DNA from 2 places in the Neisseria polysaccharea genome. Region 1 is predicted to be linked to the other one. Evidence: predicted binding sites of a transcription regulator. Region 1 holds the regulator's gene; the other holds the start of a gene.
The links. Region 1 encodes FNR, which switches genes on or off when oxygen is low (the NO sensors DNR and NnrR bind a similar motif). Its sites were predicted from a motif close to TTGATNNNNATCAA; they were not measured.
Positions count from the first base shown of each region.

Region 2: a site for FNR is predicted at 8,631-8,644, ahead of ccoN (cytochrome-c oxidase, cbb3-type subunit I). Genes of this name have one in related genera too.

Region 1 is NZ_CAUJNZ010000007.1:90,363-100,118, reverse strand. Features, by position in the region: gene ettA (energy-dependent translational throttle protein EttA) at 1-940, shown strand, start outside; gene RDY34_RS06075 (phosphatidylglycerophosphatase A family protein) at 1,000-1,485, opposite strand; gene thiL (thiamine-phosphate kinase) at 1,478-2,434, opposite strand; gene RDY34_RS06065 (OmpA family protein) at 2,799-3,494, opposite strand; gene RDY34_RS06060 (CysB family HTH-type transcriptional regulator) at 3,858-4,808, shown strand; gene fnr (fumarate/nitrate reduction transcriptional regulator Fnr) at 4,921-5,655, opposite strand; gene hemN (oxygen-independent coproporphyrinogen III oxidase) at 5,788-7,209, shown strand; gene RDY34_RS06045 (hypothetical protein) at 7,216-7,446, opposite strand; gene RDY34_RS06040 (inorganic phosphate transporter) at 7,460-9,034, opposite strand; gene RDY34_RS06035 (anhydro-N-acetylmuramic acid kinase) at 9,188-9,756, shown strand, end outside.
Region 2 is NZ_CAUJNZ010000005.1:9,908-19,663, forward strand. Features, by position in the region: gene recC (exodeoxyribonuclease V subunit gamma) at 1-2,993, opposite strand, end outside; gene RDY34_RS04085 (PepSY-associated TM helix domain-containing protein) at 3,095-4,504, opposite strand; gene ccoP (cytochrome-c oxidase, cbb3-type subunit III) at 4,770-6,101, opposite strand; gene RDY34_RS04095 (CcoQ/FixQ family Cbb3-type cytochrome c oxidase assembly chaperone) at 6,125-6,295, opposite strand; gene ccoO (cytochrome-c oxidase, cbb3-type subunit II) at 6,300-6,911, opposite strand; gene ccoN (cytochrome-c oxidase, cbb3-type subunit I) at 6,938-8,371, opposite strand; gene RDY34_RS04110 (M61 family metallopeptidase) at 8,698-9,756, shown strand, end outside.

The DNA.
Region 1 (9,756 bases):
TTACTCGTCTTGGCTGGAGCAGAAAGAAAAACGTTTGGAAAACGAGGCGAAATCCGAAGCCGCGCGCGTGAAGGCGATGAAGCAGGAATTGGAATGGGTGCGCCAAAATGCCAAAGGCCGCCAAGCCAAGTCCAAAGCGCGTTTGGCGCGTTTTGAAGAAATGAGCAACTATGAATACCAAAAACGCAATGAAACGCAGGAAATCTTCATTCCCGTTGCCGAGCGTTTGGGTAACGAAGTAATTGAATTTGTGAATGTTTCCAAATCGTTCGGCGATAAAGTGCTGATTGACGATTTGAGCTTCAAAGTGCCTGCTGGCGCGATTGTCGGCATCATCGGCCCGAACGGCGCGGGTAAATCGACGCTGTTCAAAATGATTTCGGGCAAAGAGCAGCCTGATTCCGGCGAAGTGAAAATCGGCCAAACCGTGAAAATGAGCTTGATTGACCAAAGCCGCGAAGGTTTGCAAAACGACAAAACCGTGTTCGACAACATCGCCGAAGGCCGCGACATTTTGCAGGTTGGTCAGTTTGAAATTCCCGCCCGCCAATATTTGGGTCGTTTCAACTTTAAAGGCAGCGACCAAAGCAAAATCGCAGGTCAATTGTCAGGCGGCGAACGCGGACGTTTGCACTTGGCGAAAACCTTGTTGAGCGGCGGCAATGTATTGCTGCTGGATGAACCGTCTAATGACCTCGACGTGGAAACCCTGCGCGCGCTGGAAGATGCATTGCTGGAATTTGCCGGCAGCGTGATGGTGATTTCGCACGACCGCTGGTTCCTCGACCGCATCGCCACGCATATCTTGGCTTGCGAAGGCGATTCGAAATGGGTGTTCTTCGATGGCAACTATCAGGAATACGAAGCCGACAAGAAACGCCGACTCGGCGAAGAAGGCGCGAAACCGAAACGGATTAAATATAAACCGGTAACACGTTAACCTCCGAAACAATGCCGTCTGAAAGGCTTTCAGACGGCATTTTTACAAGGCAGCACCGTTTAAAACAGCATTGCAATCCTCAAGACAATCAAGGTCATCACCGCAGCCGCCATATCGTCCGCCATAATGCCCAGCCCACCATGCAGATTTTTATCAAACCAGCCGACCGGAGGCGGTTTGAGCGCGTCAAACAGACGGAATAAGACGAACGCCGCCAGCCACCACGCCCACTTGAACGGCACAAACGCCAACACAAACAGCATGGCGACAATCTCGTCCCAAACAATCCCACCGTGGTCGCTGACACCCGTTTCACGTTCCGCATAAGCGCAAATGCGTATGCCCCACATAAACAGCACGATACACAAAAAAGCCAGCAGCAGCCCGTCTATGCCGAGCAAAATCAGCACAAATGCCAAAGGCAGTGCCGCCAAAGTGCCAAATGTACCCGGCGCGAACGGAGCCAGCCCGCTGCCGAAACCAAAAGCCAAAAAACACAACGGTCGTTTCAACAGCCACGCAAAGTCAGGTTTAAAATCAGCCAAAATGATCGAATCCTAAAGAATGTAGTTCCAATTCCCTGCCGCCGGCATCTAAAACCTTCAGACGGCATTCCCCATTGATTTTACCGATACGAGTTACCGGCACGCCGCATCGTTCCGCCGCATCAAGCACGCGGCTGCGGCAACTTTCCGATGCGGTAAAAACCAGCTCGTAATCGTCGCCGCCGGCCAAAGTATAAGACAGCCATTGAGAACGTGGCAAAATATCTTTCAATACGGATAAAGACGGCAATTTATCCGCAAAAATTTCCGCACCCACACCAGAAGCGGTCAAAATATGCCCTATATCCTGAGCCAGCCCATCGGAAACATCCTGTGCCGCATGGGCGACAGGCAATAAGGCAAGTCCCAGTTCAACCCTTGGTTCAGGACGGAGCAACTTCTGTTCGCACACGGCAAATACATCGTCAGGCAAAACACACCGTTTCAGACGGCAGTTCAAAGCCGCCGCCGCCATACCGACACGCCCCGACACCCAAATATCGTCGCCCGCAACCGCCGCATCACGCCGCAACGCCCTACCCTTCGGCAATTCGCCGATAATGGTTACATTGAACGCCATATCTCCCTTAGTCGTATCGCCGCCGATTAAGGTGATGCCAAACTTTTTTGCCAAACCGAAAAAGCTGCCGCAAAACCGTTCCAGCCATACTTCATCCAATTCGGGCAACGCCGCGCTCAGCAGCACCCAACGCGGTATCGCACCCATCGCCGCCATATCTGAAATATTGACGGCCAAAACCTTCCAAGCCAAGTCTTCAGGTTTGACATCTGCAAAAAAATGCCTGTCCCTCAGCAGCATATCCGCACTGAAACACAAATCAAAGCCTTCGCGCGGGCGGACAATCGCCGCATCGTCGCCTATGCCCAATACGACATCCTTATCCGCACCTGTTTGCAAATACCGTTTGATGAAGTCAAATTCTTTCATGTCGCAAAATATCCGAACGCACCGCCATGTTGATTTTTATTAATCTGCTGTATTTTACACAGTACCGCACATAAAACGCAGCACCGCGTACAGCACTGATTTGAGAGAGTTTGTTCCCTCACAAACAAATCCAAATTCTATCGCCTTCAAAACCGGAGTTTCAAGCACCAGGAAAATTTTGATGAAGCATAACCCCTACCCCATATTCTCACAATAACCGTTTCCGCAAGCACCCTAAAAACAAACCCCGCAAAAGCGGGGTTTGTTTTGTTTCATCAGAACCGATTAGAGTTTGATACGTAAACCTATTCTCTTATACAGAAGAGGAATCCAACCCTACCCATCGGCAAGATGCTTTTAAAGCTTATTGTTGGGTGTGAACATGAGCCGGAGCAACCTGACGGGTTACGATGCTGCGGATTTTCACGTCAACACGGCGGTCAGGTTCGATACATGCAATCAGAGCCTCACGTTTCTTGGCTTTAGAGGCTTTTGCACCCAGTTTGGCAACTTCAGCTTCACAAACTTGAGTCATTTGCGCTTGAGATTCGCCCAAGCCGACAGCAGAAGTTTTAGAGGCAGGCACACCGTTGCTGACCAGGTAGTTTGCCACTACGTTGGCGCGACGCTCGGACAGAGTCTGGTTGTATTTTTCAGAACCCATGAAGTCGGTATGACCTTCAACACGTACGGATTGTACGTTGGTTTGACCCAGGCGTTGGGCCAATACTTTCAGGTTGTCTTGGGCTTCGGCACGCAGTACGTCTTTGTCGAAACCGAACAGGGTTTTGGCAGACAGAGAAACGGTTTCGTCAACATATTGCGGAGCCTGCTCTACAACAGCAACAGGAGCCGGTTCAACTGCATCGCCACACTCTACACGACCTTGGGTTGCTTTGTCGAAGTAGGTGTTTTTCCAGCATTCGCCGTAGTTGTTGCGTACGACTTCTTGTGATTGGCCGCTCACGGTATAACCGTGGATATGGGCTTCGCTCGCCATAGCAGTGCCGGAAGCGAGCAATGCAACGAATAATGCGCTTAATTTCAGCTGTTTGGTCATTTTATTCCCTCATTAAATTTGTACAGCAGATACAGAAGCAACTGCTGAATTGCCAACATACAGGCCGCTGTAGAAACATGGCGGCAAATCGGATATTTCAGTCTCCACTATAAAGAAGCAGGGGGCGGACTGTCAATACTCAACGCCTGAAAACAACCGTAAAACAGCCTGTTTCCTGATAGTCTATCATGCCGAAAAATCAATTCCGTGTCATTACTTTAGGGGGATTTTTTCCATATCGCACGATTGCCGTTGCACAAAAACAACAAACACAACGGCAAAGCCCCATACCGTAACGGCAAGAAAATATGATAAATTATAAACAATGTTCAGCCACCCGACACAGACCCACACCGACCCGCCATGAAATTACAACAATTGAAATACGCCTTAGAAGTTTACCGGCACAACCTGAACGTTTCCGAAGCGGCCGAAGCCTTATTCACATCACAACCCGGCATCTCCAAACAAATCAAATTGCTGGAAGAAGAAATCGGCATTCAGATTTTTATCCGCAGCGGCAAGCGCGTGGTTTCGGTCTCGCAGCCGGGCAAGGTGGTTTTGGATATTGCAGAACGTATTTTGCGCGATGTTCAGAACATTAAAAATATCGGCAGCGAGTTTACCGGACACGACAGCGGCTCGCTGACGGTTGCTACGACGCATACTCAGGCGCGTTATGCCCTACCGTTGATTGTTGCCGATTTCGTGAAACGCTACCCGAAAGTCAATCTGACCATCAAACAGGGAAGCCCTGCCGCCATCGCACGTATGGTTACCTCAGGCGAGGCGGATTTGGCGATTGTTACGGAACGTATAGACGACCACCCCGAATTGGGAAGACTTTCCTGCTACGACTGGACACACGCGGTGATTGTGCCGAACGACCATCCGCTGCTCGAATGCAGGAATCCCCTCCGTATTGAAGATTTGGCGGGGTTTCCGCTGATTACTTATGAATTTGCATTCAATGCGGGCAGCAGCATCGCGCGAGCATTCGCCAAAGCCCGTTTGGAACGGCCGGATGTCGCATTGACGGCGGCGGATACGGACGTATTGAAGACTTATGTGCGCTTGGGTTTAGGCGTGGGACTGATGGCGAAAATGGCGTACAACCCGGATACGGACGGCGATTTGCAGCTTGTGGATGCGGCACACCTGTTCGAGCCGTCGCCGACGTGGATTGCTTTGCGCAGCGATACTTATTTGCGCGGATATGCCTACGACTTTATCCAAGCGTTTGCGCCGCACCTGACACGCGAGAAGGTGGATAGGATTCTGTACACGCCCATCAGCGAGGATTTTTCGATTTAGGCGGCTGCCGGTTTTCAGACGGCACTTTGCGGCAGATACAACAAACAGGACAGATGTTTTCGTCTGCCCTGTGTTTATTGAGAATGCCGTCTGAAATGTTCGTACGGGTTAATCAAATGGCGTGCGAACAACCGGATACCATCTTCTTCAGCACCTGCAGATTGAGGATCTTGATGTGTTTGTGTTCGACGGAAATCAATCCTTCCTGATGGAACTTGGATAATGTGCGGCTGACGGTTTCAAGTTTCAGCCCGAGATAACTGCCGATTTCTTCGCGGGACATTCTTAAGATGAAGTCGTTGGCAGCAAAACCTCGGGAATAAAGGCGTTGGGAAAGGTTCAGCAGGAAGGCGGCAATCCGCTCTTCGGCGCGCATATTGCCCAACAGCAGCATAACACCTTGGTCGCGCACGATTTCACGACTCATCATACGGAAGAAGTGTGTACGCAGGCTGGGGATATTCTGCCCCAGTTCTTCGATGTGGGTAAACGGCAGTTCGCACACTTCGCTGTCTTCCAAGGCGACCGCATCGCAACTGTGTACATGGGAACAGATGCCGTCCATGCCGATGAGTTCGCCCGACATAAAGAAACCCGTTACCTGATCGCGGCCGTCCTGACTGGCGACGGTTGTTTTGAAGAAGCCCGAACGGATGGCAAAGAGCGAAGTAAAGGCTTCGCCGGCACGGAACAGGTATTCGCCTTTTTTCAGGCGGCGGCTTTGGCGGATGACGGCATCGAGTTGGCTGAACTCGTTAGGCAGCAATCCGACAGGCAGGCAGAGTTCCCGCAAAGAACAGGAAGAACACAAGGTTTTCATCTGATGTGTAGTATTATGCGAAGCCATACCGTACCTTTTCGTGTGTTTTGCCCCATCCCGATTATGTGCTTGTTGACACATATCAAGACAGGTTTATCATACTGTGGCATTCTACCAAACTATCCAAAATTTGACTAACATCATAAAACCACACACACCATGAAAATCATTCAGATACAGAACAATCACAATGTAAACGATGACCGCCCCGAGTTTGACCGCGCACTGATTGCCAGCCTGCCCGCCAGCGGCCCGCGCTATACCTCCTACCCTACCGCCGACCGTTTCCACGACGGTTTCCGCGAAGGCGAATATATCAAAGCTTTACATTTGCGCGGTATGGGTGCGTTAAATAAACCGCTTTCCCTTTACATTCACATTCCGTTCTGCAACACCATCTGCTACTACTGCGGCTGTAATAAAATCATTACCAAAGACAAGAGCCGCGCCGATGCCTATATCGAATACCTTGAAAAAGAAATGGAGCTGCTTGCCCCGCATTTAAACGGAAAACACCAGCTTGCCCAACTCCACTTCGGCGGCGGTACGCCAACCTTCTTGAGCGACGACCAAATTGAACGTGTTTTCCGCATGATCCGCAAACATTTCGAGTTGATCCCCACCGGCGAATACTCCATCGAAATTGACCCGCGCAAAGTCAGCCGGGATACCGTCCTCATGCTTGGCAGACTCGGTTTCAACCGTATGAGTGTCGGCATTCAGGATTTCGACCCCAAAGTGCAGGCGGCGGTCAACCGCATCCAAAGCTACGAAGAAACCAAAGAAGTCATCGATGCCGCCCGTGAGGCAGGGTTCAAATCCGTCAGCGTCGATTTGATTTACGGCCTGCCGCACCAAACTTCGGAAAGCATCAAAACCACCATCGATACCGTTTTGTCGCTCGCCCCCGACCGCCTCGCCCTTTATCACTACGCCCACCTGCCGCACGTGTTCAAACCGCAACGCCGCATCGATACCGCCGCCGTCCCCGACAGCGAAGAGAAGCTCGATATGCTGCAATACTGCGTCCAAACCCTGACAGAACGCGGTTACGTCTTCATCGGCATGGACCATTTCGCCAAACCTGACGACGAACTCTCCATCGCCCTCGAAAAAGGATTGCTGCAACGCAATTTCCAAGGTTATTCGACCTATGCGGATTGCGACCTGGTTGCCATCGGCGTGTCGTCCATCGGTAAAATCGGCAATACCTACTCCCAAAACGAACGCGACATCGATGCCTACTATGCCGCTATCGACGAAGGCAGACTGCCCGTTATGCGCGGTTATCAGCTCAATCAGGACGATATCCTGCGCCGCAATATTATTCAGGATTTGATGTGCCGTTTCGCGCTCGACTACCGCGTTTACGAAGACATATCCGGCACTCCGTTCGACCGTTACTTCAAAGACGAACTCGCCGATTTGGAAAAACTTGCAGATTTGGGACTCGTCAGCCTGAACAAGCAGGGGCTGACCGTTACCCCGAAGGGTCGCTTCCTCATCCGCAACATCGCTATGGTGTTCGACTACCACTTGCGCCACAAGGAAACCAAGGCGAAATATTCGCAAACGGTGTGATTGCGGCTAACGTACAAATGTCGTCTGAAAGGCTTTTTCAGACGACATTTTGCTGCCGGCAGGATAAGTGTTTTCAAGAACAGGCGGCGGCATATCATAACGTTCCGCACCTTTGTATCCGACCGTTCCGAAACCAAGATACCAAACGGCATATCCCGACAGAACAGATTGTGCATAAGGCACAAGCCCGCACATTCCATCAACAAAATGCCGTCTGAACACGGGTTCAGACGGCATCAGTATTTCACAATCAGAATACCGCCTGCAAAACCAAATAACCGGCAACCGACAATACGGCGGCGGCGGGCAGGGTAATAACCCACGCCAGACCGATGGGCTTCATCAGTTTCCAGTTGGCATTGCGGTTGACCAAACCGATGCCGAGTACCGCGCCGACCAAGATGTGCGTACTGGACACGGGCAGCCCCATCAGCGACGCGCCCATCACGACGGAGGCGGCGGACAGTTCGGCAGTAAATCCCGAAGCAGGATGCATTTCCGCCAAACTCGTACCGACGGTTTTAATCACCTCTTTACCGACAAACCACAAACCGACAATCAGCGCGATGCCGAAAGTCAGCATCGCAATCGGAGGAACGGCGCTTTGCGCGGCAACGCTGTTCGTCCGCAAAACATCCATAATCGCGGCAAACGGGCCGATGGCGTTGGCAATATCGTTCGCCCCGTGGCTGAATGCGAAGCCGCAGGCGGTAAAGACCTGCATCCATGAAAACATCTGAAAGGTCGATTTGCCCAAATCTTTACGCTTGAGGCTTTTGGCAAAAACAAACGTCCCCATCCACACCGCCGCGCCTATCATAAAGATGGTCAGGAAGCTGTTGACGTTGCTCATCCCCAGATGCAGGTTTTTCAAGCCCTTGAAAATCAGCATAGCGGAAATCATCATCGCGCCGAACGAAGCGATAAAGGGAACCCAAGAGTGCAACGCCTTGTAAGAATCGACATTGTCTTTGCGGTTGTCGAACACATACAGCCCGCGATAATACTCGGATTGCAGCTCTTGCGGATCGAATTCCGGCTCGTCGTAAATTTGCGCGTCGTGCGCCATTTTGGTGGCGTATTCGACTTTTTCAGCCTCAGACAAACCCTCGAAAAACAGGCGGTGCTGTTCTTTATACGCCTTTTTTTCCTGCTTGATGCCTTTGAGCGTGCCTTCCGCCCAAGCATTGTAATCTAAGACATTTTTCTTGACGCGGGAAAACAGGAAATAGGAAACCGCGCCGCCCAAAACGGGCGACAACACCCAAGACATTCCGATTTCGCCCAGCTTGCCCCACCGTATCAACGCCACCCCGTCGGCATTATGCGTAAACGCCATACACAACGCACTGCCGACGATGCCGCCGATAATCGCGTGCGTCGTCGAAACCGGCAGGCCTTTGCGGGACGCGAACAGCAGCCACAACGCCGCCGCCAAAAGTGCGGACATCATAATAAACACAAACTGCATAGGCTCGAGATTCATACCGTTCAGATCGACGATGCCTTTGCGTATGGTATCGGTTACCTCGCCGCCCGCGATGACCGCGCCGCTGACCTCAAACACCGCCGCAATCAGCAAGGCCTGCGGGATGGTCAGCGTGCCGGAACCGACGCTGGTACCGAAAGAGTTGGCAATATCGTTGCCGCCGACATTAAACGCCATAAATACGCCGAACATCGTGGCAATGATGAAAAGCACGCTGTTCGTGTAGTGGGTGTAACCCAAACCCCAATAGATAAAATAGCCGACTATGCCTACCAGCATGGCGGCAAAGACGGCGTTAATCAGTTTCAAGTTCGCACTCATTTGAGTTTGAGCCATGGAAGATTCCTTAGTGGATACAGAAAGGGTTTTCGCGGATATTGTAACCTTTTGCAATCCGTCTTGAAACATTTATTTACACTGCGGCGGCAAATCGGTATACGAGCGTCAATACACGTTAAAATGGCGTTTTACACCGGTTCGGGAGTGATGATGGAAACACAGCTTTACATCGGCATCATGTCGGGAACAAGCATGGACGGGGCGGATGCCGTACTGATACGGATGGACGGCGGCAAATGGCTGGGCGCGGAAGGGCACGCCTTTACCCCCTACCCTGACCGGTTGCGCCGCAAATTGCTGGATTTGCAGGACACAGGCGCAGACGAACTGCACCGCAGCAGGATGTTGTCGCAAGAACTCAGCCGCCTGTACGCGCAAACCGTCGCCGAACTGCTGTGCAGTCAAAACCTCGCACCGTACGACATTACCGCCCTCGGCTGCCACGGGCAAACCGTCCGACACGCGCCGGAACACGGTTACAGCGTACAGCTTGCCGATTTGCCGCTGCTGGCGGAACTGACGCGGATTTTTACCGTCGGCGACTTCCGCAGCCGCGACCTTGCCGCCGGCGGACAAGGCGCGCCGCTCGTCCCCGCCTTTCACGAAGCCCTGTTCCGCGACGACAAAGAAACACGCGCGGTGCTGAACATCGGCGGGATTGCCAACATCAGCGTACTCCCGCCCGACGCACCCGCCTTCGGCTTCGACACAGGGCCTGG
Region 2 (9,756 bases), on a different contig from region 1:
GTAAACGCTTCGGCGGCGGCAAGCGAGGTTTTGGCAAAAAACGGCAGCGGGCGGTTTTGCCCGATATTGAAAAATGCCATCCATTCCGACAACAGCCGCAATGCCCTGTCTTGCGCGATTTCCGCCAATACTTCGGTTTCTCCGGATCTGACGATAAAGGTTTGCCGCGTTTCGGCTTCAGACGGCATAACGGCGCAAAATATCAGGTGTTCCAACAAAAAAGCCACACGTTGCGGCGCGTTGGGTTTGCCGTAGGCGTAAAACACTTGTCCGCATTGGTATAAATTGCTCAAACTGCCTTTCAGGATTTGCCCGTCCGACGGTACGGCGTATGAAAGCGGTGGCAGTTTGGGGCTGTTTAAAACCGCCGTGTCGATTTGTTTGGCAGCGGTTTGGAAGTCCTGCTGCCAAAGTCTGCCCAACTCTCCCGACGGCAGCAGGCTTTCTGCCCCGATACGGGCGGCGGTTTGGGCAAAATCCCGTCCTTCGCGTCGTGCTTCGATGTAGGTTTCGGCGATTTGCTCCGCGTGTTGCGGCTCGAAGGGTTCGGCAGGCTCCCAGGCTTCGCCGATATGGGGTTCGCTCCACGCAAGCTGCTGCTGAAGCCATACTTTGACGGGGTTGCGCCAGAAGCGGATAAATTCGTCCTGTCCGATTTCGGCAACAGGTTCGGCGTTTTCTACGGATTGGTCGAAAAAGGGTTGTGGCGGTTCGGGCGTTTGTCCGAGCGCGGCGGCGTAGTCGGTACGCGTGCCGAATATGCCGTCTGAACGGGAACCGGTCTGGAAATAGCGATGTGAGAAGGGTTGCAACGGATGCTGTTCTATCCAGTTTTCTGCAAGTTGCCGGCTGCCGATTCCGGTCATGGCGGCAACGGTATCGATGAGTTCGCCCAACAGGGAAGACGGAGCCAGTTCTTCGTCTTTGCGGATGTCGCGCCCGATGTAAGACAGGTACAGGATTTCACGCGCGCTGATGAGGGCTTCGAGGAACAGGTAGCGGTCGTCATCGCGTCGGGCGCGGTCGCCTTTGGCGGGATGTTTGGCAATCAGATCGAATACGGCGGCTTTGGTATTACGGGGAAAATCTCCGTCGTTCAAACCCAACAGACAGATGACTTTAAAGGGCAGGCTGCGCATCGGCACCATACTGCAAAAAGTGATGCCGCTGCGTAAAAAGCCCGCCTCGCTTTCACTGTCAAGGAAACGGCGGATATGGCGGATGACGGTTTGTTGTGGCAACTGTCCGACGAACCCAGCCAAAGTGCTCTCTTCCTGCCATTTGACCCATTCGTTTTCGAGATTTTGGACTGCCTTTTGGTCATCGGCTTCGGCTTGGAACAATGTTTTAAGCAAACCTCGGCAACGTCCCACCCATTCATCAACCGTCGCAGCTTGCCGCCATATCCGTACAATATCCGACAGGGACTCGATAAAGGCGGCAAAACGTCCGAACATGGCGGTTTGATTCACGTCGGCATACCACGCGCTGACATCCTGCCACATCGGATTGCCGCCTTCGGGCAGCATCCAGCCCAATATCATGCGTTCTACCGCCTGCTTCCAGGTGAACAGCTGATCCGTGCCGCCACGCATTTCTCCGTCCAAACCCCAGCGGACGTTCAAATCGGCAACCATGTCGTGCAAAAGCGGCAAATCGTCCTCAGTCAGTCCGAAACGGCGCAACACGGGCGCGGTTTCTAAAAGCACAAGCACTTTATCGACTTCAAATCGGCTTTCCAACAAGTCGAACAGGCATGACAAAGCATGAAACAGCGGTTGTCGGCGGCTGATTTTCACATCCGAAACGGAATACGGCAATGCCTGCGCACCGGGCTGCGCCTGTCCGAACACGGCTTCGATAAAAGGCGTATAGGATTCGATATTCGGGGTTAATACGACTATATCATGCGGCTGCCAATCGGGATGTTCATGCAGAATTTTCAACAGTTTGTCTTTGAGTATCTGCAATTCGCGCAAAGGGCTGTGCGCGGAGACGATGCGTATCGATCCGTCGTCCGTATTAATATTTCCCGCTTTTTCAGACGGCATATCCAAGTTTTGGATATCGGTTTGCAGGGCGTGCAAAAGCGTATCGCGGCTGCCTTCTTCGAACACCGGCGTTTCTTCTTCTATTTCCATTTCGTTCAAAAAGTCGAAAAAGTCCCGCCCCTGCTTGCCCAATGAGGCGAGCAGCGGATGCCCTGCCTGAGTTAAATCGGGATCGCCGCCGCCTTTGAGGATTTGCACCGCTTCAATGACATTGCCCCAATGCATCCCGCTCGGATTGAGTGCGAACACGAACACATCACAATGTTCGGACAGCTTGTGCAAAAGCTGCAGATACATCGGCGCCATAGTAGAAATGCCGAACACGAAATAACGCTCGGGCAGCTTATCACTGCTCAAAGATTCCAACAGCTTTTCCCACAAAGCAACACGGTGCGGCGCGCTTTGCCTGCCGTCGTCGAGGTAACGCCACAGTTTGGACTGCCAGATTTCATCGTCGCCCAAACTGAGCAGCCTGCCCTGCTGCCAAGCGTCTATCCACTGGGGACGATATACGAGGTATTGGTCGAATATGTCTGCAAGCTGGCCAGCAAGCTGATAATCTGCCGATTCGCCGCTGCCCAGATAGTCTTGCAGCACATTCCTCACATCTTCAAATTCTGCCGTATTCCGGAATGCTTCACTGCGGAACAAATCCAGCAGCCGCCAGCGCATGACTTCGGGGGCAAACGGGCTGAGTTCCGGAATACCGGGAATCAGTTTTTTCATCAACTTCCACGTCAGGCCGGCGGGCAGGCTGAACGCCAAATTCGCCGCCACGCCCAAATCGCGGGCGAGGCAGGTATTGAGGTAGCGGCGCATCCCCTGACTCTGCACAATAATCTGTTCGGGCTGTAAAGCCGATTTCAGCGGTTTGAATTTTTGAATGTGGGCAAACAGTGCCGCCAGCGTTTCAAGACGATTGGATTGATACAAATAAAACATGATTTCAAACAGAAGCTGTGGTCAAGTATTCGGGATTATATAGCCTTTCCCCCGTCCGCCTTCAAACAAAATGCCGTCTGAACCTTTCAGACGGCATTTTGTCATTTAAACCATTTCCTCAAAACAGGAATCCGCGACAGAAGCAACGTATCCAACAGCCAAATAACGGCAATGGCAACCAGTGCGGTCGGGAAGAGCAATGCGATTGCCAATAGCGGCAATGCCATCATCCACCAAACCGGCAGCTTGACTTTCTGTGCCGGCGGAACCATACCCACCGCTCCGGTCGGACGGCGTTTCCACCACATCACGCAGCCGCTGATACTGATAAAAATGACGGCAAGGCAAAACAAGACGTTTGCCAATACGCTCCACCAGCCCAGCGTACCCATATGCAGCGCAATGCTTGCCGCCATGAATTTACCGAACGGGTTGTAATCGGCAAAACGGATATCGGCAAGAATCTTGCCGCTGTATTGGTCGATATGTACCGTACGGTCGGCAAACGGACTAATCATATCGTAACTCATGGAATCCTGAGACAAAGTCCATACTCCCTCCTCGCCTTTGGGCAAATTCAGCTGATAACGCCCTTTGAAACCGATTTCCCGCGCAAAACGGTCGACGGTTTCCAATGTCATCGGCTCGCTGGGGTTAATGCCGTTTTCACCCACAGTCGTCCCTGAGACAGGCATAGGCGTAAGCTCCAAAATCCACGGTACTTCTTTAACCTTGCCGTCATTCAATACCTCACCGTGGGTCGGTACAACTGAAACAGGATTCGGTTCGACTCCCCATTTGCCAGCCGGGAACTGACTCCAAGCCTGTACGAACTTGCCGCCCCAAATACCCGACCACGCAATTCCGGACAGGCAGAACAACAGCAAAATCAACGACACCCAAGTTCCAAACGCGCCGTGCAGATTCCGCCACCAAGAACGCGCCCTGCCTTTTGGCGGCAGCAGCATCGCTTTAATGCCGCGCTGTTTCGCCCACCAAAGGTACAAGCCGCTGACAACCATAATAATAGTCAGTGAAGCCGCCGTTTCCAAAAGATAATCGCCTGCCGCACCGAGCATCATATCGCCGTGGATTTCATCCATAGTGTGATACCAACCCTGATTGCGCGGCATGGTGTTGACCACTTTTGCCGTATAAGGATCGACCGCAACCATGGTTGCCTTACCTTCATTGTTGACACGGAACACAGCAACCATATCATCAGCACGCGGTGCAATATATTGGACGACGGACGAAGTCTCCGGATTAACGGCACTGCGTGCCGCTTCCGCCTGAACAGACAGAGGTTGTACCGTTGCCTGCGACACAACATGAATCCGCTCACCCTCCTTGCCGGTAATATTGGCAAACAACAGCATACCCAAACCCGTAACGGCAAGCAGGGTAAGAAAGGGCATAACCAGCAAACCGGCATAAAAATGCCACCTCCAAACGGTCAGATAACGCCGGTTATTCTGCTGACCGGCTTCAGTTTTGATTTGTGTATCCATTAATCGTCCTTTTGAAATTAGGGCTATCGTGATGATGCGCGATTATAAACAATAAAGACTAATTCTTTATGACTAAAATCAATATTTTTTGCAACATATGAAAAAAGATTCAATTTTGAAGAAACAAATCCATATACCGTCTGAAAGCATCAAAATCCCCACTTTCAGACGGCATAAATCAAAAACAGGATTTCCATTCAAAATAAAAAATCCGGATTCGATATGAATCCGGATTTCTAGATCTGACAAAGTCGGGAAACAGAGATTAGAACTTACCGCCAGACTGGTTGACCATATAGTCAACCGCAGCTTTGACCTCATCATCGCTCAAATCGCCGCGACCGCCTTTTGCGGGCATCGTATTGAAACCTTCGATCGCGTGTTTGTGCAATGTGTCTTTACCTTTTTTGATGCGGTCGGCCCAATCGGCTTTCGTGCCGACGTGGGGAATCCCCGGAATCGCATTGCCATGGCAGGCGGCACAAACGGTTTCATAAACCTGTTTGCCGTCCACTTTGGCAGCAGGTGCGGCTTTTTCCTCGGCTTTAGGTTCTGCTGCGGCAGGTTTGGCTTCAGAAGCGGCTTGTACTGCTTCTGCAGGAGCAGATGCTGCGGGTTCTGCCGCCGGTGCAGGAGTCGGTGCAGGCTCGGCTTTTTTCACCGGAGCTTTACCGTCTTTATTGGAAAGACCCCATACATAAGCAGTCATGATATGCAGTTTGTCTTTATCCAAGAAATGTCCCCACGCAGGCATTTGGCTGCTGCGGCCGTTGGTAATGGTTTCAATAATGGATTTTTGCGTACCGCCCCACAACCACACGTCATCAGTCAGGTTCGGACCCAAACCTTGGATACCTTGTCCCTTATCGCCGTGGCAAGTGAAACAGTTGGCAGGCGGACCGCTGAACAAGGCTTGTCCGCGTGCGGCACGTTCCTCATCATACTGGCCTTTGGGTTTTGAAAGAGACATCACATAATGCGCAACGTCTTTTACGCCTTCCTCACCCAAAGCAGGACCCCATGCAGGCATGGTAGCAACACGGCCTTTTTCAATGGTCTCGTGGATTTTATCGGGATCGCCGCCCCACAACCAATCGCTGTCGGTCAGATTCGGAAAACCTTTAGAACCTTTGGCATCAGAGCCGTGACACTGGATACAGTAGGTATTGAACAGGTTTTGGGCGATTTGCTTGGCCTGTGGATCTTTTGCCACTTTTTCAATCGGCATATCCGCAAACTTGGCATACAGTTTACCGTATTGCTCATCGGCTTTTTTGACCTCTTTTTCATATTGGTTGTGGCTAGTCCATTTCAGCAGGCCTTTGTAGTCGCCGACACCCGGATACATAACCAGATAACCGATACCAAACAGCCATGTCAAAACATACAGCCAAAACCACCAGCGCGGCAGCGGGTTGTCGTATTCGGCAATGCCGTCCCACTCGTGACCCGTAGTTTGTACTTCTTCGCCCTTCTTCGGACGTTTGACAACATTTTGAGACAGCAGCAGCCAAGCCAAAGCGATAAAGCTCAGTAAGACAATAACTGCAATATATATATTCCAGAAGTTACTGGTAAATTGGGATGTTGTGTTCATTGTTTTGCTCCGTTATCACAATATTAACGGTTTTCGCTTTTCTTATCTTGCGCATCTTGGTTTTCATCAAAAATGCTGTTTGCGGCATCATCGTAATTTTTCTTATTCCGCCTGTTGAAGACGATATAGAGTACCAACAGGAAACAGATAAAGATCCATACCGTGAAAAGAGCGCGAATACCGTTAATATCCATGATGTTACCTTACGTTTTTCAAAGCCAGACCCAATCCTTGCAGATAGGCGACTACAGCATCCAGCTCGGATTTGTTTGCCAAAGCCTCAGGTGCTTTCGCAATTTCCTCATCACTGTAAGGAGTACCTACTTTACGCAAAGCCTTCATGTTGGCAACGGTTGCATCGACATCGACTTTATTGCGTGCAAGCCATGGGAATGCCGGCATATTGGACTCAGGCACGACATCACGGGGATTCAGCAGGTGGATACGGTGCCATTCGTCGGAATAGCGACCACCCACACGTGCCAAATCAGGACCGGTACGTTTGGAACCCCATTGGAAAGGATGGTCGTAAACCGACTCTCCGGCAACAGAGTAATGACCGTAACGCTCGGTTTCCGCACGGAACGGACGAATCATTTGCGAGTGGCAGTTGTAACAGCCCTCACGGATGTAAATATCGCGTCCGGCAACCTGCAAGGCATTGTAAGGCTTCACGCCCGGCGCCGGCTGTGTTGCCACCTTAGTAAAGGCTAAGGGCACAACTTCAATCAACAGACCGACACTGACTACAAGCAGGATAAACACAATCAGGATGCCGATTTTTTCTTCGGCCAATTGTTGTAATTTCATTTTGGTAGCCTATCTTCCTTAGTATTTTAGTGGTGCTGTGTTTGGGGAACCGCAGGGATTTCAGCATCGACTGCTTTACCACCGATGGCTGTGCGGTACACGTTGTACGCCATAATGCACATACCACTCAGATACAATAAACCACCTGCAAAACGGATCATATAGTAAGGCATAGTGCGTTTTACGGATTCGACAAACGAGTAGGTCAGCGTACCGTCATCGTTCAAAGAACCCCACATCAAACCCTGCATCACACCGGCAATCCACATCGCGGCGATATACAGTACCACGCCGATGGTCGCAATCCAAAAATGCGCTTCTACCAGCTTGGTGCTGTGCATCTGTTCTTTGCCGAAGAGGCGGGGAATCATGTAATAGACAGAACCGATGGTTACGAAGCCTACCCAGCCCAACGCACCCGCATGAACGTGCGCAACGGTCCAGTCTGTATAGTGGCTCAATGCGTTGACCGTTTTAATTGACATCATCGGACCTTCAAAGGTAGACATACCGTAGAAGGACAGGGAAACAATCAGGAATTTCAGAATCGGGTCAGTACGCAGTTTGTCCCACGCGCCGGACAAGGTCATAATGCCGTTAATCATACCGCCCCAAGAGGGTGCGAACAGAATCAAGGACAGAACCATACCCAAAGATTGCGTCCAGTCAGGCAGCGCAGTGTAGTGAAGATGGTGAGGACCCGCCCACATATAGGTGAAAATCAACGCCCAGAAGTGAACGACAGACAAGCGGTAGGAATAAACAGGGCGGCCTGCTTGTTTGGGTACGAAATAGTACATCATACCCAAGAAGCCGGCAGTCAGGAAGAAGCCCACGGCGTTATGCCCGTACCACCATTGAACCATAGCATCAATCGCACCGGAATAGACGGGATACGACTTCATCAAACCTGCCGGGATGCTGATGTTATTGACGATATGCAAAAGTGCGACCGCCAAAATAAAGCCGCCATAGAACCAGTTGGCAACATAGATATGTTTGATTTTACGTTTGGCAATCGTACCGAAGAATACGATGGCGTATGCCACCCAAACCAAAGTAATCAGGATATCGATCGGCCATTCGAGCTCGGCATATTCTTTACCTTGAGTCCAACCCATAGGGAAGCTGACAGCGGCGGCAACGATTACCGCCTGCCAGCCCCAAAAGGTAAATGCAGGCAGCCAGCCGCCAAACAGGCGGGTATTACAAGTACGTTGGACAACGTAGTATGATGTGCCGATCAGGCCGCAGCCTCCGAATGCGAAAATAACCGCATTGGTGTGCAGCGGACGCAGACGACCGAAGTGAAACCAAGGACCGATGTCCGATAAATCAAGGGCGGGAGCAAACAGTTGGGCAGCTACGATAACGCCGACCAACATACCCACGATACCCCAAACTACAGTCATGATGGCGAACTGGCGCACCACTTTGTAGTTGTAAGTTTGTGTGTCCATGAGAGTCTCCATGAATTATGGGAATAAAAATTTTTTATCCTACCCACCTTTGCGACCTCTTAAGGTACAACTTGGGCAAGCGTAATTTTTTCTAAATTTAACATATCTGCCTTATTACGCCAAGCGGAATTACATTCCCACCGCCGGAGTGCCTATTTCTTAATTTGTTTTTTATTATATATAAATCATATTGTTATAATAAATTGCAACCAGTTTGACATTGCTTTGTTTTTCAAGCCTCCTTTTTTGTAACACTTTATTGATGTAGATTAAGCTGCATTTTAAAGACATTTTATCAATAATATTTAACGATATATTTAATAGACATGATTAATTATGAAATTGCCCCCTCCCCTCTAGACCATGAGTGGCACATCCTGCTGACATTCACACAAGATAATGATTTTCCTATAGAAATAAGCCTGCCAAACTGGGTTCCGGGCAGCTATCTGATTCGGGATTTTTCCCGCCACATTACATCTATCGATGCATCCTGCAACGGTATACCCGTCCGACTCGACCAAATTGCAAAAAACTGTTGGCGTGCCGCCTCCATACGCGGCGAGTGGCAAATCTGCTACACCGTATATGCATTCGATTTGTCGGTTCGAGGTTCTTTCCTGACGACAGAACGCGGTTTTTTTGACGGATCGTGCCTGTTTTTGAAAGTCGAAGGAACGGAAACGCTGCCGCACCGCTTGGAATTGACAGGCATTCCACCCGAATGGCGTATTGCCACAACGCTGCCGGAAACAGGAAGGTTTGTCTTTCAGACGGCATCTTATGCCGAATTGATTGACCGACCTGTGGAGATGGGCTTGATTGAATTTTTAGATTTTGAGGCGGCAGGCATTCCGCACACGATTGCCTTAAGCGGCATATATCCCGATTTCGACCGCAACAAGCTGGTTTCGGACATCAAAGAAATCTGCGAAACAGAACTGGCGATGTTTTCCTCCCCTGCCCCATTTGAGAAATATTTGTTCCTGCTCCACGTCGGCGACCATATTTACGGCGGTTTGGAACACGCCGACAGCACCGCCCTGCTCGCCGACCGCCACAGCCTTCCGCCGTACAGGATGACCGATGCCGACGATGCCTACACCACATTGCTCGGACTTTTCTCCCACGAATATTTTCACGCGTGGAACGTCAAATCCATCAAACCTGCCGCGTTCGCCCCTTATGACCTCGACAAAGAAAACTATACCGAACAACTATGGGCATTCGAAGGCATTACATCCTATTACGACGATTTGTTTTTGGCACGCAGCCACACTATCTCGCCCGAATCTTATTTAAACCTGCTGGCACAAGGTATTACGCGCGTACAACAAACCCGCGGCCGTTTGAGGCAGACCTTGGCGGAATCGAGTTTTACCGCG